DNA from 3 places in the Streptomyces sp. Rer75 genome. Region 3 is predicted to be linked to each of the others. Evidence: riboswitches for the same ligand, from Rfam matches in the RefSeq annotation. Region 3 holds a riboswitch; each other region holds the start of a gene.

Region 1 (5,489 bases), 1.8 Mb from region 3:
AAGGGGAGGCGGCCCAGTGAGCGACGCCGTCACCGCCACCATGACCTTCCACCCGCAGCCGCAGGGGGGTGCCCCCAAGCCGTGGGCCTTCCCGGCGCCGGAGCGCACTGAGCTGTCCAACGGGCTCACCGTGCTGCGCTGCCACCGCCCCGGCCAGCAGGTCGTCGCCGTGGAGATCAACCTCGACGCCCCGCTGGACACCGAGCCGGCCGGTCTGGACGGCGTCGGCACGATCATGGCGCGCGCCCTGTCCGAGGGCACCGACAAGCACACCGCCGAGGAGTTCGCCGCCGAGCTGGAGCGCTGCGGCGCCACCCTGGACGCCCACGCGGACCACCCCGGCGTCCGGGTCTCCCTGGAGGTGCCGGTCTCCCGGCTGCCCAAGGCGCTCGGCCTGCTCGCCGACGCGCTGCGCGCCCCCGCCTTCCCCGACGGCGAAATCGAGCGGCTGGTGCGCAACCGGCTGGACGAGATCCCGCACGAGCTGGCCAACCCGGCCCGCCGCGCCTCCATGGCCCTGGCGAAGGAGCTGTTCCCGGCCGAGTCGCGGATGTCCCGGCCGCGCCAGGGCACCGAGGAGACCATCGAGGGCATCGACGCCGCGGCGGTGCGCGCCTTCTACGAGGCGCACGTCCGGCCGTCCACCGCGACCGCGGTCGTCGTCGGCGACCTGGCCGGTGTCGACCTCGACCAGGCGCTCGCCGACACCCTCGGCGCCTGGACCGGAGGCCCGGCCCCGCAGCGCTCGGTCCCGCCGGTCATCGCCGACGACACCGGCCGTGTGGTGATCGTCGACCGGCCCGGCGCGGTCCAGACCCAGCTGCTCATCGGGCGCATCGGCGCCGACCGGCACGACCGCGTCTGGCCCGCGCAGGTGCTCGGCACCTACTGCCTGGGCGGCACCCTCACCTCCCGGCTGGACCGGGTGCTGCGCGAGGAGAAGGGCTACACCTACGGGGTGCGCGCCTTCGGCCAGGTGCTGCGCTCGACGCCGCCCTCGCCGGCCGGCGGCGGCTCGGCGGGCGCCTCGCTGCTGGCGATCAGCGGTTCGGTGGCCACCGAGGTCACCGGCCCGGCGCTGGACGACCTGTGGACGGTGCTGCGGACGCTGAAGGAGGAGGGGCTGACGGACGCCGAGCGCGATGTCGCCGTGCAGAACCTCGTCGGCGTCGCCCCGCTGAAGTACGAGACGGCCGCCGCCGTGGCGGGCACGCTCGCCGACCAGGTCGAGCAGCACCTGCCGGACGACTTCCAGGCGCAGCTGTACGCCCGGCTCGCCGAGGCGGGGACGGTGGAGGCGACCGCGGCGGTCGTGAGCGCCTTCCCGGCCGACCGGCTGGTGACGGTGCTCGTGGGTGACGCCTCGAAGATCGAGGCGCCGGTCAGGGCGCTCGGCATCGGAGAGGTGCGCGTCATCACCGGCTGAACCGCGTGCCGCCGGGCCCGACATGTCCCGGGCCCGGCTCAACGCACCATCAGTACAAGGACCCTGGCGTCAAGTGAGACGTCAGGGTCCTCCCGTATGTCCGATTTGAGGGGCGTTTGGTTTGTGGCGAGAACAACAAAAACCCGTAACCGTTTGGTGATCGAAACGCGGCCCGTTTAGCGTCAGTGCGGCTGTTCGCCGGATACCCGCCGCGCCCGCGGCACGGACAGCCATCGCCGAGTCCCACTGGTGCGAGTGCCAGGGGAGCCGGGGACCCAAACGTCCCTGGGGTGAATCGGACGCCTTCCCCGGCCGGGGGAGGGGCCCGTAGGAGACCTTCCTGCTCCGAACCCGTCAGCTAACCCGGTAGGCGAGAAGGAAGGAAAGGAGTGCGCCACACCATGGCGTTCACCCGTGCCGCCGGGAAGCACCGACGTCCCAGCCAGACCGCCGTCCGCACCGGCGCGAACATCGCTGGCATCACCACGGTCGCTTCGGGCGTCGTCGCCGGCATCGCCGGCCCGGCCCTCGCCGCGACCGGCGAGACGCCGTCTCCCCAGGACACCGGTCTCCGCCAGGCGATGGTGATGGGCGACGGTCTCTCCGACCAGATCGACGCGCAGGCCCAGTCCCAGGAGAGCGCCGCCGAGGCCGCCGCCGCCAAGGCGAAGGCCGAGGCCGTGGCCCGCCAGGAGGCCGCGCGGAAGGCCGAGGCGGCCGCGAAGAAGGCCAAGGCGGAGCGCGAGGCCAAGGAGCGCGCCGCGCGTGAGGCCGAGCGCAAGCGCCTCAACACGTTCGTCTCGCCCATCGACGGCTCCTCCGTCTCCACCGGCTACGCGGCGTCCAGCGGCCTGTGGTCCTCCGGCAGCCACACCGGGATCGACTTCTCGGCCTCCACCGGCACCGAGGTGCAGTCGGTGGGCATGGGCGAGGTCGTCGAGGCGGGCTGGGGCGGCGCCTACGGCAACAACGTCGTCATCAAGATGAACGACGGCACCTACACCCAGTACGGCCACCTCTCCTCGATCGGCGTCTCGGTCGGCGAGAAGGTCACCCCCGGCCAGCAGATCGGCCTGTCCGGTGCCACCGGCAACGTCACCGGCCCGCACCTGCACTTCGAGGCCCGCACCACCGCGGAGTACGGCTCGGACATGGACCCGCTGTCGTACCTGCGCTCGCACGGCGTCAACCTCTGACCCGTCGCCGTCCCCGTCGAAAGGCCCCGTCCGCTCCGGACGGGGCCTTCGGCGTTACCCGGCCGGGACGCTCCACTGTGACCAAAAAATATCCCTGAATTGCCTTCGCCCATCGGAAATCCCGGCGGCTTCGAATAGAGTCGCTGAACACGCGTCAATCGGATGCGTTTCGCGGGGTTGAGGCGGAGGTTCGACAATGCGGGACCGGAAGTGAACGGGGATACGGCCGCACTCCAGGGCGGTCGCCGGATTTCGGCACATGCGGTGTGCACGGCGATCCGTGACGACATCATCTCCGGTACCTATCCGCCCGGCAGCCGGCTGACCGAGGAGCTGCTCGCCCGGCGCTACGGAGTCTCCCGGGTGCCCGTCCGCGAGGCGCTGCGCACCCTGGAGTCCGAGGGCTTCGTGACGACCCGGCGGCATGCCGGCGCGTGCGTCGCGCAGCCGTCCGAGAAGGAGGCGGCCGACCTCCTGGACATCCGGGCCCTGCTGGAGCCGCTGGGTGCCGCCAGGGCCGCCCAGCGGCGCACCGAGGGGCATCTGAAGGTGCTGCGCGGTCTGGTCCGGCTCGGCCAGGAGCGGGCCCAGCGCGGCCGGCTGGGCGAGCTGCGCTCGCTGGGCGACTGGTTCCACGAGACGCTCGCCCAGGCGTCCGGCAGCCCGAGCCTGGCGGGAATGCTGGTGCAGCTGCGGCGCAAGACGGCGTGGGTGTACGCGGCGGACCCGGCCCGGCAGGCCGCGCAGGCGGTGCAGCCCGCGCAGGTCATGCAGGCCGTACCGGGCGCGGCCGGGTGCGCCGACCCGTCGGTGCGCGCCATCGAGTCCTGGGCGGAGCACGGGGCGATCGTGGACGCGGTCGCGCGCGGCGACGCCGACCGGGCGCGGGCGCTCGCCGCCGCGCACACCGAGCGCTCGCTGGCCGAATACCGATTGCGAAACGCGTCCCAGGTGAGAACTTCGAAACATTCCGTAAACACGGCGAGCGGCCGGAATTAACAGCCGCTCGGTATATAGCTCAATGGAATTCGCGATGCGGAAAAGCAACGGGGCCGCGGTGATCCGTAATGGTTCACCGCGGCCCCGCCGCGCCGAAATGCGATTCGGACGGAATCAGACGGTCTCCGGAAGCTCCTCGAGACCCTCGGCCACCAGCTTCGCCAGACGGTCGAGCGCGACCTCCGCGTCGTCGGCCTCGGAGGCGAGCACGACCTCGTCGCCACCCTGAGCGCCCAGGCCGAGCACGGCGAGCATGGAAGCGGCGTTGACCGGGGTGCCGCCCGCCTTGGCGATCGTGATGGGGACGCCGGCGGCGGTCGCCGCACGGACGAAGATCGACGCCGGGCGGGCGTGCAGGCCCTCGGCCCAGCCGATGTTGACGCGGCGCTCAGCCATGGTGTTGCCCTTCAGATCTGCGGGTGCTGTTGTCTAGACCAGATCATACGGTGTCCGGTCTCGCCCGGGTTCGGGCCCGAGTGGGTCCGGTCATGTCCGAACAGGTCCGATACGGACTTTCCCTCGACACCCCCCGTTCACGCAAGGGTGTCCGCCATGCGGACCTCTCCGTCCCGGACTTCAGCCCGTACCCTGTCCCCATGCCGAGCTCGTCGGATCATCACGCGTACCCCACCCACTGGGAGGCCGACGTGGTGCTCAGGGACGGTGGCACCGCGCAGATCCGCCCCATCACGCCCGATGACGCGCAGCGCCTGGTCAGCTTCTACGAACACGTCTCGGACGAGTCGAAGTACTACCGCTTCTTCGCGCCCTACCCCCGGCTCTCCGACCGCGACGTCCACCGCTTCACCCACCACGACTACGTCGACCGGGTCGGCCTCGCGGCGACCGTCGGGGGCGAGTTCATCGCCACCGTCCGCTACGACCGCATCGGCGAGGACGGGCTGCCCGCCCACCTCCCGCCCCCCGGTGAGGGCGACGCCGATCGGGCCCCCGCCGACGAGGCCGAGGTCGCCTTCCTGGTCCAGGACGCCCACCAGGGCCGCGGCGTGGCCTCCGCCCTCCTCGAACACATCGGGGCCGTCGCCCGCGAGCGCGGCATCCGCCGCTTCGCCGCCGAGGTGCTGCCCGCCAACACCAAGATGATCAAGGTGTTCACGGACGCCGGCTACACCCAGAAGCGCAGCTTCGACGACGGCGTCGTCCGCCTCGAATTCGACCTCGAACCCACCGACCGCTCCCTCGCCGTCATGCGCGCCCGTGAGCAGCGCGCCGAGGCCCGCTCCGTGCAGCGGCTGCTCACCCCCGGCTCCGTCGCCGTCATCGGAACCGGCCGGGCCCCCGGCGGGGTCGGCCGCACCGTGCTGCGCAACCTCCTCGACGGCGGCTTCACCGGGCGGGTCCACGCCGTCAACCACGCCTTCCCCGAGGACTGGACGCGCCTGGAGCCCGACGGCGTCCCGGCCCACCGCTCCCTGCGCGAGGTCGACGGACCGGTCGACCTGGCCGTCGTCGCCGTCCCCGCCGCGCAGGTGCCCGCCGTCGTCGCCGACTGCGGCGAACACGGCGTCCAGGGGCTCGTCGTCCTCTCCGCCGGGTACGCCGAGAGCGGCCCCGAGGGCCGCGACCGCCAGCGCGACCTGGTCCGCCAGGCCCGCACCTACGGCATGCGCGTCATCGGGCCCAACGCCTTCGGCATCATCAACACCGCCGAGGGCGTGCGGCTGAACGCCTCCCTCTCACCCCGGCTGCCCGTCCCCGGCCGCATCGGGCTGTTCACCCAGTCCGGCGCGATCGGCATCGCCCTGCTGTCCGGGCTGCACCGGCGCGGCACCGGACTCACCCGGCCCACCGGCACCGAGGGGATGGCGGGTCTCGCGGGGCTGGCGGGCCTTGCGGGTCTCGCGGGT
Region 2 (5,489 bases), 1.1 Mb from region 3:
GAGGATCGAGAAGCGGTCAGCCCTTGAAGCGCGGGAAGGCGGAGCGGCCCGCGTACACCGCGGCGTCGTCGAGGATCTCCTCGATGCGCAGCAGCTGGTTGTACTTGGCCACCCGCTCGGAGCGGGCCGGGGCGCCGGTCTTGATCTGGCCGCAGTTGGTGGCGACGGCCAGGTCGGCGATCGTGACGTCCTCGGTCTCACCGGAGCGGTGCGACATCATGCACTTGAAGCCGTTGCGCTGGGCCAGCTCGACGGCGTCGAGGGTCTCGGTCAGCGAGCCGATCTGGTTGACCTTGACCAGCAGGGCGTTCGCGGTGTCGTTCTCGATGCCGCGGGCCAGCCGCTCGGGGTTGGTCACGAACAGGTCGTCGCCGACCAGCTGGACCTTGTCACCGAGCTGCTCGGTGATCGTCTTCCAGCCGTCCCAGTCCTCCTCGTTCAGCGGGTCCTCGATGGAGACCAGCGGGTACGCCTCGACCAGCTCGGCGTAGTACGCGGTCATCTCGGACGCGGTGCGGGCCTTGCCCTCGAACTGGTAGACGCCGTCCTTGTGGAACTCGGAGGCGGCGACGTCGAGCGCGAGCGCGATGTCCTGGCCGGGCTGGTAGCCGGCCTTCTTGATGGCCTCGACGATGAGGTCCAGGGCGTCCCGGTTGGAGTCGAGGTTCGGCGCGAAGCCGCCCTCGTCACCGAGACCGGTCGACAGGCCGCGCTCCTTCAGCACGCCCTTCAGGGTGTGGTAGACCTCGGCACCCCAGCGCAGGGCCTCGGAGAAGGACTCCGCGCCGACCGGCGCGATCATGAACTCCTGGATGTCCACATTGGAGTCGGCGTGCGAGCCGCCGTTGAGGATGTTCATCATCGGGACCGGCAGCAGGTGCGCGTTCGGGCCGCCGAGGTAACGGAAGAGGGGCAGGTCGGACGCCTCGGAGGCGGCGTGCGCCACGGCGAGGGAGACGCCGAGGATGGCGTTGGCGCCGAGCGAGGACTTGTCCGGAGTGGCATCCAGATCGAACATCGCCTGGTCGATCAGGCGCTGCTCGGTGGCGTCATAACCGACCAGCTCGGGGCCGATCTGCTCGATGACGGCGAGGACGGCCTTCTCCACGCCCTTGCCGCCATAGCGGTTCTTGTCGCCGTCACGGAGTTCGAGGGCCTCGAAGGCGCCGGTGGAGGCGCCGGACGGGACGGCGGCACGGCCGGTGCTGCCGTCGTCGAGGCCGACCTCGACCTCGACCGTGGGGTTGCCTCGCGAGTCGAGGATCTCGCGAGCTACGACGACGTCGATGGACGGCACGAGGTTCTCCTTCGTATGTGTCTGCGGTAGCAGCATGAGCCTAACCGCACCGAAGCCCCGGCGGGGTGCACCGTGGGGGCGGCGCACCCAGCCGGGGCTCGTTGACTACGGTGTGGCTGATCAGCTCAGGTGGAGCTGCTGGCCGGGGAAGATCAGGTCGGCCTTCTGGATGATGTTCTTGTTCAGCTCGAAGAGCTTCTTCCAGCCGCCCTTGACGTCCTCCGCCTTGGCGATCTTGCCAAGGGTGTCACCGGACTTGACCTTGTACTCGCCGTCGCCCTTCTTGATCGGGCCGCGGGCCTCGTCACGCGCGGCGTGCTCGGGCGCGCTGCGGGGCGCGGCCTTCGGCTTGGCGGACGGGGCCGACTGCGAGGAGTCGGACTGGCTCTGCGACGGGGTGGACGGGGCCGGGGCGGACGGGGCGCCGCCGCTGGTCAGGCCCTTGCCGCAGACCGGCCAGGCGCCCTTGCCCTGGCTGGCCAGGACCTTCTCGGCCACCTGGATCTGCTGGGCCTTGCCGGCCTTGTCGGCGGTGGGTGCGAAGGCGGTACCGCCGTACGCGGCCCAGGTGGAGGAGGAGAACTGAAGGCCGCCGTAGTAACCGTTGCCGGTGTTGATCGACCAGTTGCCGCCGGACTCGCACTGCGCGACCTGGTCCCACTGGGACGTGGTGGCGGCAGAGGCGGACGTCGCACCGATGAGCGGAGTGGCCACAGCGGCTCCGGCGAGGCCGGCGAGCGCGGCGATACGAGTGGCCTTGGAAGGACGACGGTGCTTGCCCTGAGCGTTGGACATGTTCGTTCGTTTCCTCACCGACGCCTACGAGGTGAGCTGTCGGGTTCGGGCGTGAGTTGCCCGGCTGGGTGCGGGGGTCCGCACCCTGCTTCACCCCTAGCCGCTCGGCCGATTCCGCTGGCCTCCCGGCACTTACCTTGGGTCCCCCGCTCCTGCCTTCGGCGCTGGCGCGTCGGTACCGGACGACCGCCGGCAGGACTCGGCGTGACGGTCGACGGTGCTCGCGGTGGCGAGCGGAAAGACGTTAAACACACCTCCGGGAAACGTTCAAACACCCTTATCGCAGCGAAGAGGGCTGTTATCGATCTCACCCGGCCCACATCGGCGCAGGTGGGGCCGGGTGCGGAGAGACCGGACACCTCGGACGCCCCGGAAAATGTGACGAGAGGTATGTCTCACCGGCGCCAGACCGGGCAAATCACCCCGAACTACTGGCTCCTGATGGTGAGATCAAGCCGCTGACCAGGAAGAATGAGATTTGGGTCGGTTCCGATGAGGTTTTCGTTGGACTCGTAGAGCCGACGCCAATCGGCGCCCAATTCCTGCTTTTCGGCGATTGCTGAAAGGTTGTCACCCGGACGCACTGTGTAGCCGCCATCCGTGGGGTTTTCGGCCCTGCCGGCACCGCCGCGCGAGGCATGGTCGCTCGGCCGCTCCCCCGCGTCCCGTTCGCCCCGGTGCTTGCCGGAGGAGCCTTCGGAGCCGCCCTCGGTGGAGGAGGGGGTCGGCGAGGGGTCGGGCGCGCCGGAAGAAGGCGCGCTGGAGGAGGGGGACGGTGAGGGCGCGTCGTCGCCCGGGCCGTCCGCCTCGTCCGAGTCGCCCGGCGTGGCCGGGTCCTGGGGCCGCTCCGGCTCGGTGGACGCGTCGGAGGGCTCCGATGCGTCCGGCGCCTCGCCGGCCGCATCGCCACGGTCCCGGGCGTCGGATCCGTCACGGTCCTCGCGCTCCGCGTCGCCCTGCTGGGAGGGGCGTGCCGTGCTGCCGGGGTTCACGTCCGGGGCGTCGCCGCCGTCGGTCAGCCCGGCGTTCAGCGCGCAGCTGGGCCAGGCGTCCGGGCCGCGGTCGCCGAGGATCGACTCGGCGACGGCTATCTGCTGGGAGCGGCTGGCGAGGTCGGGGCGCGGGGCGTAGCTGGTGCCGCCGTACTTCTTCCACATGTCGAGGGTCAGCTGAAGGCCGCCGTAGAAGCCGTTGCCCTCGTTGGCGCTCCACATCCCGGCGCTCTCGCACTCGGCGACCTGGTCCCACGTGGAGGCGGGGGCGGCCTGGGCGCCGGTCGCTCCGAGGAGCGGAAGGGCGAAGCTCGCACCGGTCACCCCCGCCGCGACGACGATGGCCGGAGCCTGGCGGGGGCGGCGGTGACGTCCGTTCCCGGAAAGCATGCGAATCGCCTCTCGTGTGGGGGCTCGGTTTGTCGGTTGAACATAGCGACGCCACACGATCATCACAAGCCGGTGTATCCCAGGTCACGCCAAGGTCACATGACTGACCGGATGTCACTTTCCCCAGGTCACCGGAAGGGTGCGCAGTCCGCGCATGATGAGCCCGCCGCGCCAGCGCAGGTCGTCCGGCTCCACCGCGAGCCGGAGGTCGGGGATGCGGCGCAGCAGGGTGGCGAGCGCGGTCTGCGCCTCCAGGCGGGCCAGCGGGGCGCCCAGACAGTAATGGATGCCGTGGCCGTAGCCGAGGTGCTGGTTGTCGGTGCGGGAGAGGTCGAGGACGTCGGGGTCGGCGAAGCGCTCGGGGTCGCGGTCGGCGGCGGCGAGCACCACCAACACCGGTTCTCCCTCGGCGATCTGCTGCCCGCCGATGGTCACCGGCTCGGTGGCGAACCGCCAGGTGGCCATCTCCACCGGGCCGTCGTAGCGCAGCAGTTCCTCGACGCCGGTGGCGAGCAGTTCCTCATCCCCTTCTTCTGCTTCTTCCCCTTCTCCCAGGGAACGTTGCAGCCGGGCCCGCTGCTCGGGATGGCGCAGCAGCGCGTAGAGGCCGTTGCCGATCAGATTGACGGTGGTCTCGAAACCCGCGAACAAAAGGATGAAGGCCATCGCGGCGGCCTCGTTCTCGGTGAGATGGTCACCGTGGTCGCTGGCCCGGATCAGATCGGACATCAAGTCGTTGCCGAGCGCGGCGCGCTTACGGTGAATCAACTCGGCCAGATACGCGCGGATTTTCTTCACCGCGCGGGCCACTCCCCCGCGCGGGCCCCCGCCGTGCCGGATCATCGTCCCGGCCCAGTCCCGGAAGTCGTCCTGGTCCTCGCGCGGGACGCCGAGCAGATCGCAGATCGCGTAGATGGGGAGAGGAAAGGCGAACTCATGGATGAGGTCCGCCTCTCCCCGGTCCGCGAAGGCGTCGATGAGGTCGTCGGTCAGCTCGCGCACCCGCGGGGCGAACGCGGCGACGCGGCGCGGGGTGAACGCCTTGGACACCAGCCGCCGCAGCCGGGTGTGGTCCGGAGGGTCGATATTGAGCAGATGTGTCATCAGATCCGCGCGCTGCTCGCCCGGGATGCCCACTTTGCCCCGGGCGTGAGCGGACTCACTATGCCGCTGGGGGTTCTTCGACAGCCGGGCGTCGGCGAGGGCCAGCCGGGCATCGGCGTAGCGAGTCACCAGCCAGGCTTCGACCCCGCTGGGGAGCGTGGTCCGATGCACCGGGGCATGCTCGCGTAGCCAGGCGTAGGCGGGGTAGGGATCAGTAGCGAACTCCCAGGTGAAGAGGGTGGGAGCGGGGGTAGGACAAGGCTGATCGGGCACGCCCCGACGATACCGGCCGCGACCCATGGATTCCGATACGCCACTTATCGGAAGTAAATCCATAAAGCGCAAGTAAAGCCGATTAATGTCGAAGCAATTCGACGACCTTCTCCACACACTCTCCACGATGCGCTCACAGCGCGAGGCGAATGCCCGATATCTGATGCCTGTGGCCATCGCCCGGAACGGCCCTCGGCGCGCACCACTCCGACCTGCGGAACATGCGCTGACGTCGCCCAATGAGGCAAAATGCGGGGATGGCTGAAACAGTGTCAGGTGGTTGAATGGGACTCCGGCACATGCACGGGGCCACCTGCCCCTGGTGATACGATCACCGCGCTTGCCAGGCGAGCCAAGGGCCCGTAAGACACACGGCGATCCGGTAAATCAGCCGAGAGGGTTACCACTCTGAGGAGCACTATGCCGCCAGTTGGGCATATGGAGCCGTGCCGGCGCACCCCTGCCTGTGCGCTGCCCGCGGCAGGGCGAGTGCGGTGCGCCCGGTCCCCTCGGGCGCCGTACGGGCGCTGACTTACCGCCGCCTCTCCATATCACCCGGATTCTTCCACGCACCAACCCTTCAGTCCCTGGCGGTCTAGTCGTTTAAAGAGAGTCTTATGACGCATTACATACAGGAT
Region 3 (5,489 bases):
GCAGCCTGCTGCTGTGGGAGCTGGAGCACAACACCGGCCCGGACGACCGCCCGCAGTTCGAGCTGTACGCGGACGAGGACGCCCTCGCGCTCGCCGAGCGCCGCGTCCACCGCTGCATCGGCGGCGCCCGCTGGGAGGAGCTGGACGGGTTACCGCTGTGGCTGCCGGACCAGATGCTCCAGGCCCCCGAGCCCCTGGAGGTCCAGCGCGCGTATGTGGCCGACAATTCGGCCGACCACGCCCGCCGCGTCCTGCGCCGCGCGGAGAACCCCGACCGGCCGGGGGAGGAGACCGAGCGGCTGCTGACGACCGCGTTCGCCCATGACATCGCCCTCGCCCCCAAGCCGCGCCGCCGCTCCGGCGGCCCCGACGCCACCTGGTGCCGCTTCTACGAGCACGCCTTCCTGCTCGCGGGTGGCGACGAGATCGTGTTGTGGGAGCTGGAGCACAACCTGACCCGGGACGGGCGGCTGGTGTGCGAGGTGTACCTCGACGAGGTCTCGGCGGAGCTGGCGGCCGACCGCCACGCCCGCGCCCTCGGCGTCGACCTCTGAATACGGTGACGTCCGACTCATCCGACAGTGGGCCCATCGGGTGAAGTGCGTGCGCGCCTCCCCGGTGTCGCGGATGTCCTTCCGTTCAATCGGAACGTGTGTTTTTCCGCGGATTTGGCTCTTCTGGAGGAAATCAAGTGAACATCGGAAAGAAGGTAGCTGTCCTGGCCGTGGCGTCAGGCGCCCTGGTTCTGGGGAGTGCGGCGGGGGCGTCCGCCCACGGTTTCGGCGGCGGTGCCGGCGGTTTCGGCGGCGGTGGCGGGGGCTTCAACCCCTTCGGGACGGTCCAGACCAACACCTGCGACACCCTCACCGGCGCCATCTCCAGCATCGGCGCCACCGCTCCGTCGGGGGACATCACCGTCGGCAGCAACTGCCTCAACTTCACCAACGGCACGGCGGTCGTGCAGAGCAACGACTGCGACACGGCCACCGGCGCCATCATCTCGACCGCTGGGCTCGCCCCCTCCGGTGACATCACCATCGGCAGCGACTGCACCAACATCGCCACCGGCACCCCCTGAACCGACAAGCCCCACGCCGACGGCCACGGCCGCGGCTGACCGAGCCCCGGCGAACGCCACGGCTCGCCCTGCGACCCCGGATGCTTGCCATCCGGGGTCGCTCGGCATCCGCGCCCCTCCGTGAAGACCTTCTGACGCACCCACATGGCCGCCACCGACTCGCACGGCGGCCCGGTACCCGGAAGCCTGATGACGGGGTCACGGACGGGGTCATGGATCAGGGACAGCGGGAGAAGCCGGTGGCGCGGGTGCGAGGGAGCAGGGCTCGTCCGGGCGCCCGTACGCCCGCCGCCGACTCCTCGGGCGCGGCCGCCGGGCTCGTCACGGCCGAGGAGGCCGTCCAGGCCTCGCCGGGGCGGCGGCTGGCCCCGTGGACCCCCGCCATCCTCCTGCTCGGCGGGATCGCGTTCGACCTCGCCGCCCCGGCCCCGTACACCGCCTCCCCCTTCTTCGCCGCGGCCCCGCTGGTCGCCGCCTCCCTCTTCCCGCTGCGGCGGACCATCATCACCACGGTCCTCGCCCTCACCGCCGTCTGCCTGCTGGCCGAGCTGCACGGCGTGCGGGACCCGACCCAGGCCGCGACCGAGATCGCCACGGTGGCCACCGTCGCCCTCCTCGCGCTCGTGATCAACCGCGTCGTCCGCCGCGGCGACCGGCGGCTGGCCTCGGCGCGCGGCATCGCGGAGGCCGCGCAGCGGGCCGTGCTGCCCGTACCGCCCGCCCGCATCGCCGGGCTGGACGTCGCGGCGCGCTATGTGGCGGCCGAGCAGTACGCAGCGATCGGCGGCGATCTGTACGCGGTGCAGGACACCCCGCACGGCGTACGGCTGATCGTCGGGGACGTCCGCGGCAAGGGGCTCCAGGCCGTGGAGGTCGTCGCGGTCCTCATCGGCGCCTTCCGGGAGGCCGCGGAGCAGGAGGCGACGCTGGAGGGGCTCGCGGGGCGGCTGGAGCGGGCGTTGCGGCGCGAGGGCGCGCGACGGGCCGAGCTGGAGGCGTTCGAGGGGTTCACCACCGCCGTCCTCGGCGAGATCCCGCGCGGCGACTCCACCCTTCGCCTCATCAACCGCGGCCACCCGGCGCCGCTGCTGCTGCCCGGCGACGGCGCGGTGCGGCGCCTGGAGCCGGAGACGGTCGCGCTGCCGCTGGGGATGGGCGAACTGGGCGCGTGGCCCGACCGGGTGACGGAGCTGCGGTTCCCCGAGGACGCGACGCTGCTGCTGTTCACGGACGGGGTGACCGAGGCCCGCGACCGGCACGGCACGTTCTACGCCCCCGAGGAGCGGCTGCGCGGCCGCCGCTTCACCGGACCGGGCGGGCTGCTCGACGCGCTGGTGGAGGACGTCGCGCTGCACGCGGGCGGGGAGACCGCGGACGACATGGCGCTGCTCGCGGTCCGGCGCCCGCCCGGAACGAACGGAACCACACCCCCCGCTCCGGACACGGACCGTAGCCAACCGTGACGCGTACGCATAACGATTGACACACGATCAGCCCGCAGGAGGTTTTTACCATCCCTTTTCAAGCGGGGTGAAACGCCCCCATCTGTCCTTCCTTGGTTACTAAGTTCATGCCAAAGCTGCGCGGATTCTTCAGAAGAGCTTGGAATCATGTCGCGCTCTCTATTAACGTTCGATAACGCAGCGCGGTCGACACAGCCGTCGCAGAGGCGGCACCGTGCGCCGTCGCCGAATCCCGTACGTGCAGCGCCAGCACCACCATCAGCACCACGCACCACCACGCATCACGGCAGCAGCAGCCGCCGCGGCACCAGCGCAGCACGAGGGAACCGGGGAACCACCACCTTGGGGTGAATCGGGTCGAACCTGACCCGTAGGAGACCTTCCTGCTCCGAACCCGTCAGCTAACCCGGTAGGCGAGAGGGAAGGAAAGGAGTGCGCCCCGGTGGCGTCCAACAGGTCCGTACTGGACGAAGCTCCGTACCGCTCGTCGGGTACGGGACCCGGCACCGCGACCGCGTACGGAGTCGGCTTCGACGCCGGAGCCGGCGCCCGCCCCACGGTCGGCCTCGGCGCCGAACCGGATGAGCCGCCCGTAGGCAAGGAAGCCGTCTGGGACGAGTGGAACCCCACCGAGGAGTCCATCGCTCCGCTCCGCGGCCGGCACCGCGTCGGCAAGCAGCGCGGCGGGACCATGGCCCGCAGCAGCGCCGTCCTCGGCGTCGGCGTCATCGCGGCGGTCGGCGCGGGCGGCATGGCGAGCGCCAAGGACCGGCCGACCGTACCGATCTCCATGCCGGACCTCGCCCACGTCGCCGACGAGGTCAAGGCCCAGCTGCCCGCCGCCAAGGACCTGCCCGGAATCGGCTCCCTGATGGCCGACGGCCAGGACTCCGCCCAGCCCACCGCCGCCACCCTCACCACCGGCGGCACCGAGGCGGGCGAGGCGCTGCGCACCCGCATCCTGCGGCAGGCCGAGAGCCAGCAGACCGCGGCGGATGACGACAGACGCGAGAGCGAGGCGCGCGCCGCCGCCAAGGCCGCCGCCGACGACGCCGCCAAGGCCGCCGCCAAGGCCCGCGACCTGGCGGAGCAGAAGAAGGCCGAGGCCGCCGCCAAGAAGAAGGCCGCCGAGGCGGCCAAGGCGAAGGCGGAGGCCGAGAAGGAGGCCGCCGCCAAGGCCGCCGCCGACCGCCCCGCCAAGGCGTCGACCTCCACGGGGTTCACCCTCCCCGTCGCCTCGTACACCCTGACCGCGGGCTTCGGCCAGGCGGGCGACATCTGGTCCGCCGACCACACCGGCCAGGACTTCGCCGCCCCGACCGGCACCCCGGTCAAGGCGGTGGGCAGCGGCACCATCACCCAGGCGGGCTGGGCCGGATCGTACGGCTACCGCATCGTGCTCAAGCTCGATGACGGCACCGAGATCTGGTACTGCCACCTGTCGTCCATGGTCGTCACCTCGGGCAAGGTGTCCTCGGGCGAGACCATCGGCCGCGTCGGCGCCACCGGCAACGTCACCGGCCCCCACCTCCACCTGGAGGTGCGGCCGGGCGGCGGCTCCCCGATCGCCCCGCTGTCCTGGCTGCGCGACCACGGGCTGAACCCGTGACCCCCTGATCCGGCCGTCGTCGCTGCGACGGCCCCTCGTTCCGGCGGCTCTGGCGCTCTCTCCCCCCTTGACGCCAGGGCCGCCGGTTCTCTGTCCGCGGCCTCCGACGGAATACCCCCCTCGGTCGTCAGCGTTGTCATATCGCATGACTGAGACGCGCAATGACACCCGTAAGAACATCGGCAGCCTGTCCGTCTTCCCGCTCTCCCTGGGCGGCAATGTCTTCGGCTGGACGGCCGACGAGGCCGAATCCTTCGAGGTGCTCGACGCCTATGTGGCGGCGGGCGGCAACTTCATCGACACCGCCGACGTCTACTCCGCCTGGGCACCCGGCAACGAGGGCGGCGAGTCCGAGACCATCCTCGGCAAGTGGTTCGCCTCCCGCGGCAACCGCGACGACATCGTCCTCGCCACCAAGGTCGGCGCCGGCTCGCCGGAACCCCGCGGACTGTCCGCCTCCGCCATCAAGTCCGGCCTCGACGAGTCCCTCCAGCGCCTCGGCACGGACTACATCGACCTCTACTACACCCACTTCGACGACACCTCGGTGCCGGTCGAGGAGATCGTCTCCACCCTTGACGAGCTGGTGCAGGCGGGCAAGATCCGCGAGATCGCCGCCTCCAACATCTCCGCCAAGCGCCTCGACGCCTCCCTCACCTTCTCCGCCCAGGAGAACCTGGCCCGCTACGTCGCCCTCCAGCCCCACTACAACCTGGTCTCGCGCGACACCTTCGAGGGCGAACTGGCCGACGTCGCCGCCCGCCACGGCCTGGCGACGCTCCCGTACTACGCGCTCGCGTCCGGCTTCCTCACCGGCAAGTACCGCCCCGGCACCACGGTCGACAGCGCCCGCTCCACGGGCGCCGCCCAGCACCTGGAGACCGAGCGCGGCCAGAAGGTCCTCGCCGCCCTCGACGACGTGGCCGCCAACCACAACGCCGACCACGCCACCGTCGCCCTGGCCTGGCTCACCGCCCAGCCCACCGTGGTCGGCCCGGTAGCCAGCGCCCGCACCCCCGCCCAGCTCCCCGCCCTGCTCGCCTCGGTCGACCTCCAGCTCACCCAGCCGGAACTGAACCTCCTGACCTCGGCCTCGGCCTGACCCCGGGCCACGGCGCCGGGACGGCAATCCGCCGTCCCGGCCCCCTTACGCCCCTACACCCCCACGCCGATCCGCCAACACCCACGAAGCGGCGGCAACCGCACCGGCGACCCCGAAGACGGACGGCCACGCCCCCACCTTCTTCGCCAGCGGATGCGACCCGGCGAACGCGGCCACGTACAACCCGCTGAGCGCAGCCGCCGTCCCGTTCCCGGCCTTGTCCCGCCACCCCTTGGC

What was found. A riboswitch is a leader RNA that binds a small molecule or an ion and turns the genes downstream of it on or off. The one in region 3 is predicted to bind cyclic di-AMP.
Positions count from the first base shown of each region.
Region 1: it holds a riboswitch for cyclic di-AMP, as region 3 does, so the genes downstream of both, HYQ63_RS31330 (M23 family metallopeptidase) here and HYQ63_RS23360 (M23 family metallopeptidase) in region 3, are expected to answer to the same signal.
Region 2: it holds a riboswitch for cyclic di-AMP, as region 3 does, so the genes downstream of both, HYQ63_RS17990 (transglycosylase family protein) here and HYQ63_RS23360 (M23 family metallopeptidase) in region 3, are expected to answer to the same signal.

Region 1 is NZ_CP058693.1:7,279,788-7,285,276, forward strand. It holds gene HYQ63_RS31320 (pitrilysin family protein) at 1-20, shown strand, start outside; gene HYQ63_RS31325 (M16 family metallopeptidase) at 41-1,426, shown strand; cyclic di-AMP (ydaO/yuaA leader) riboswitch at 1,651-1,813, shown strand; gene HYQ63_RS31330 (M23 family metallopeptidase) at 1,828-2,622, shown strand; gene HYQ63_RS31335 (GntR family transcriptional regulator) at 2,833-3,621, shown strand; gene HYQ63_RS31340 (HPr family phosphocarrier protein) at 3,736-4,017, opposite strand; gene HYQ63_RS31345 (bifunctional GNAT family N-acetyltransferase/acetate--CoA ligase family protein) at 4,218-5,489, shown strand, end outside.
Region 2 is NZ_CP058693.1:4,324,812-4,330,300, forward strand. It holds gene eno (phosphopyruvate hydratase) at 17-1,333, opposite strand; gene HYQ63_RS17990 (transglycosylase family protein) at 1,418-2,092, opposite strand; cyclic di-AMP (ydaO/yuaA leader) riboswitch at 2,099-2,266, opposite strand; gene HYQ63_RS17995 (transglycosylase family protein) at 2,521-3,474, opposite strand; gene HYQ63_RS18000 (cytochrome P450) at 3,589-4,878, opposite strand; gene HYQ63_RS18005 (sensor histidine kinase) at 5,469-5,489, shown strand, end outside.
Region 3 is NZ_CP058693.1:5,456,566-5,462,054, forward strand. It holds gene HYQ63_RS23345 (DUF6227 family protein) at 1-554, shown strand, start outside; gene HYQ63_RS23350 (hypothetical protein) at 692-1,078, shown strand; gene HYQ63_RS23355 (PP2C family protein-serine/threonine phosphatase) at 1,291-2,541, shown strand; cyclic di-AMP (ydaO/yuaA leader) riboswitch at 2,829-2,972, shown strand; gene HYQ63_RS23360 (M23 family metallopeptidase) at 2,984-4,150, shown strand; gene HYQ63_RS23365 (aldo/keto reductase) at 4,296-5,252, shown strand; gene HYQ63_RS23370 (hypothetical protein) at 5,298-5,489, opposite strand, start outside.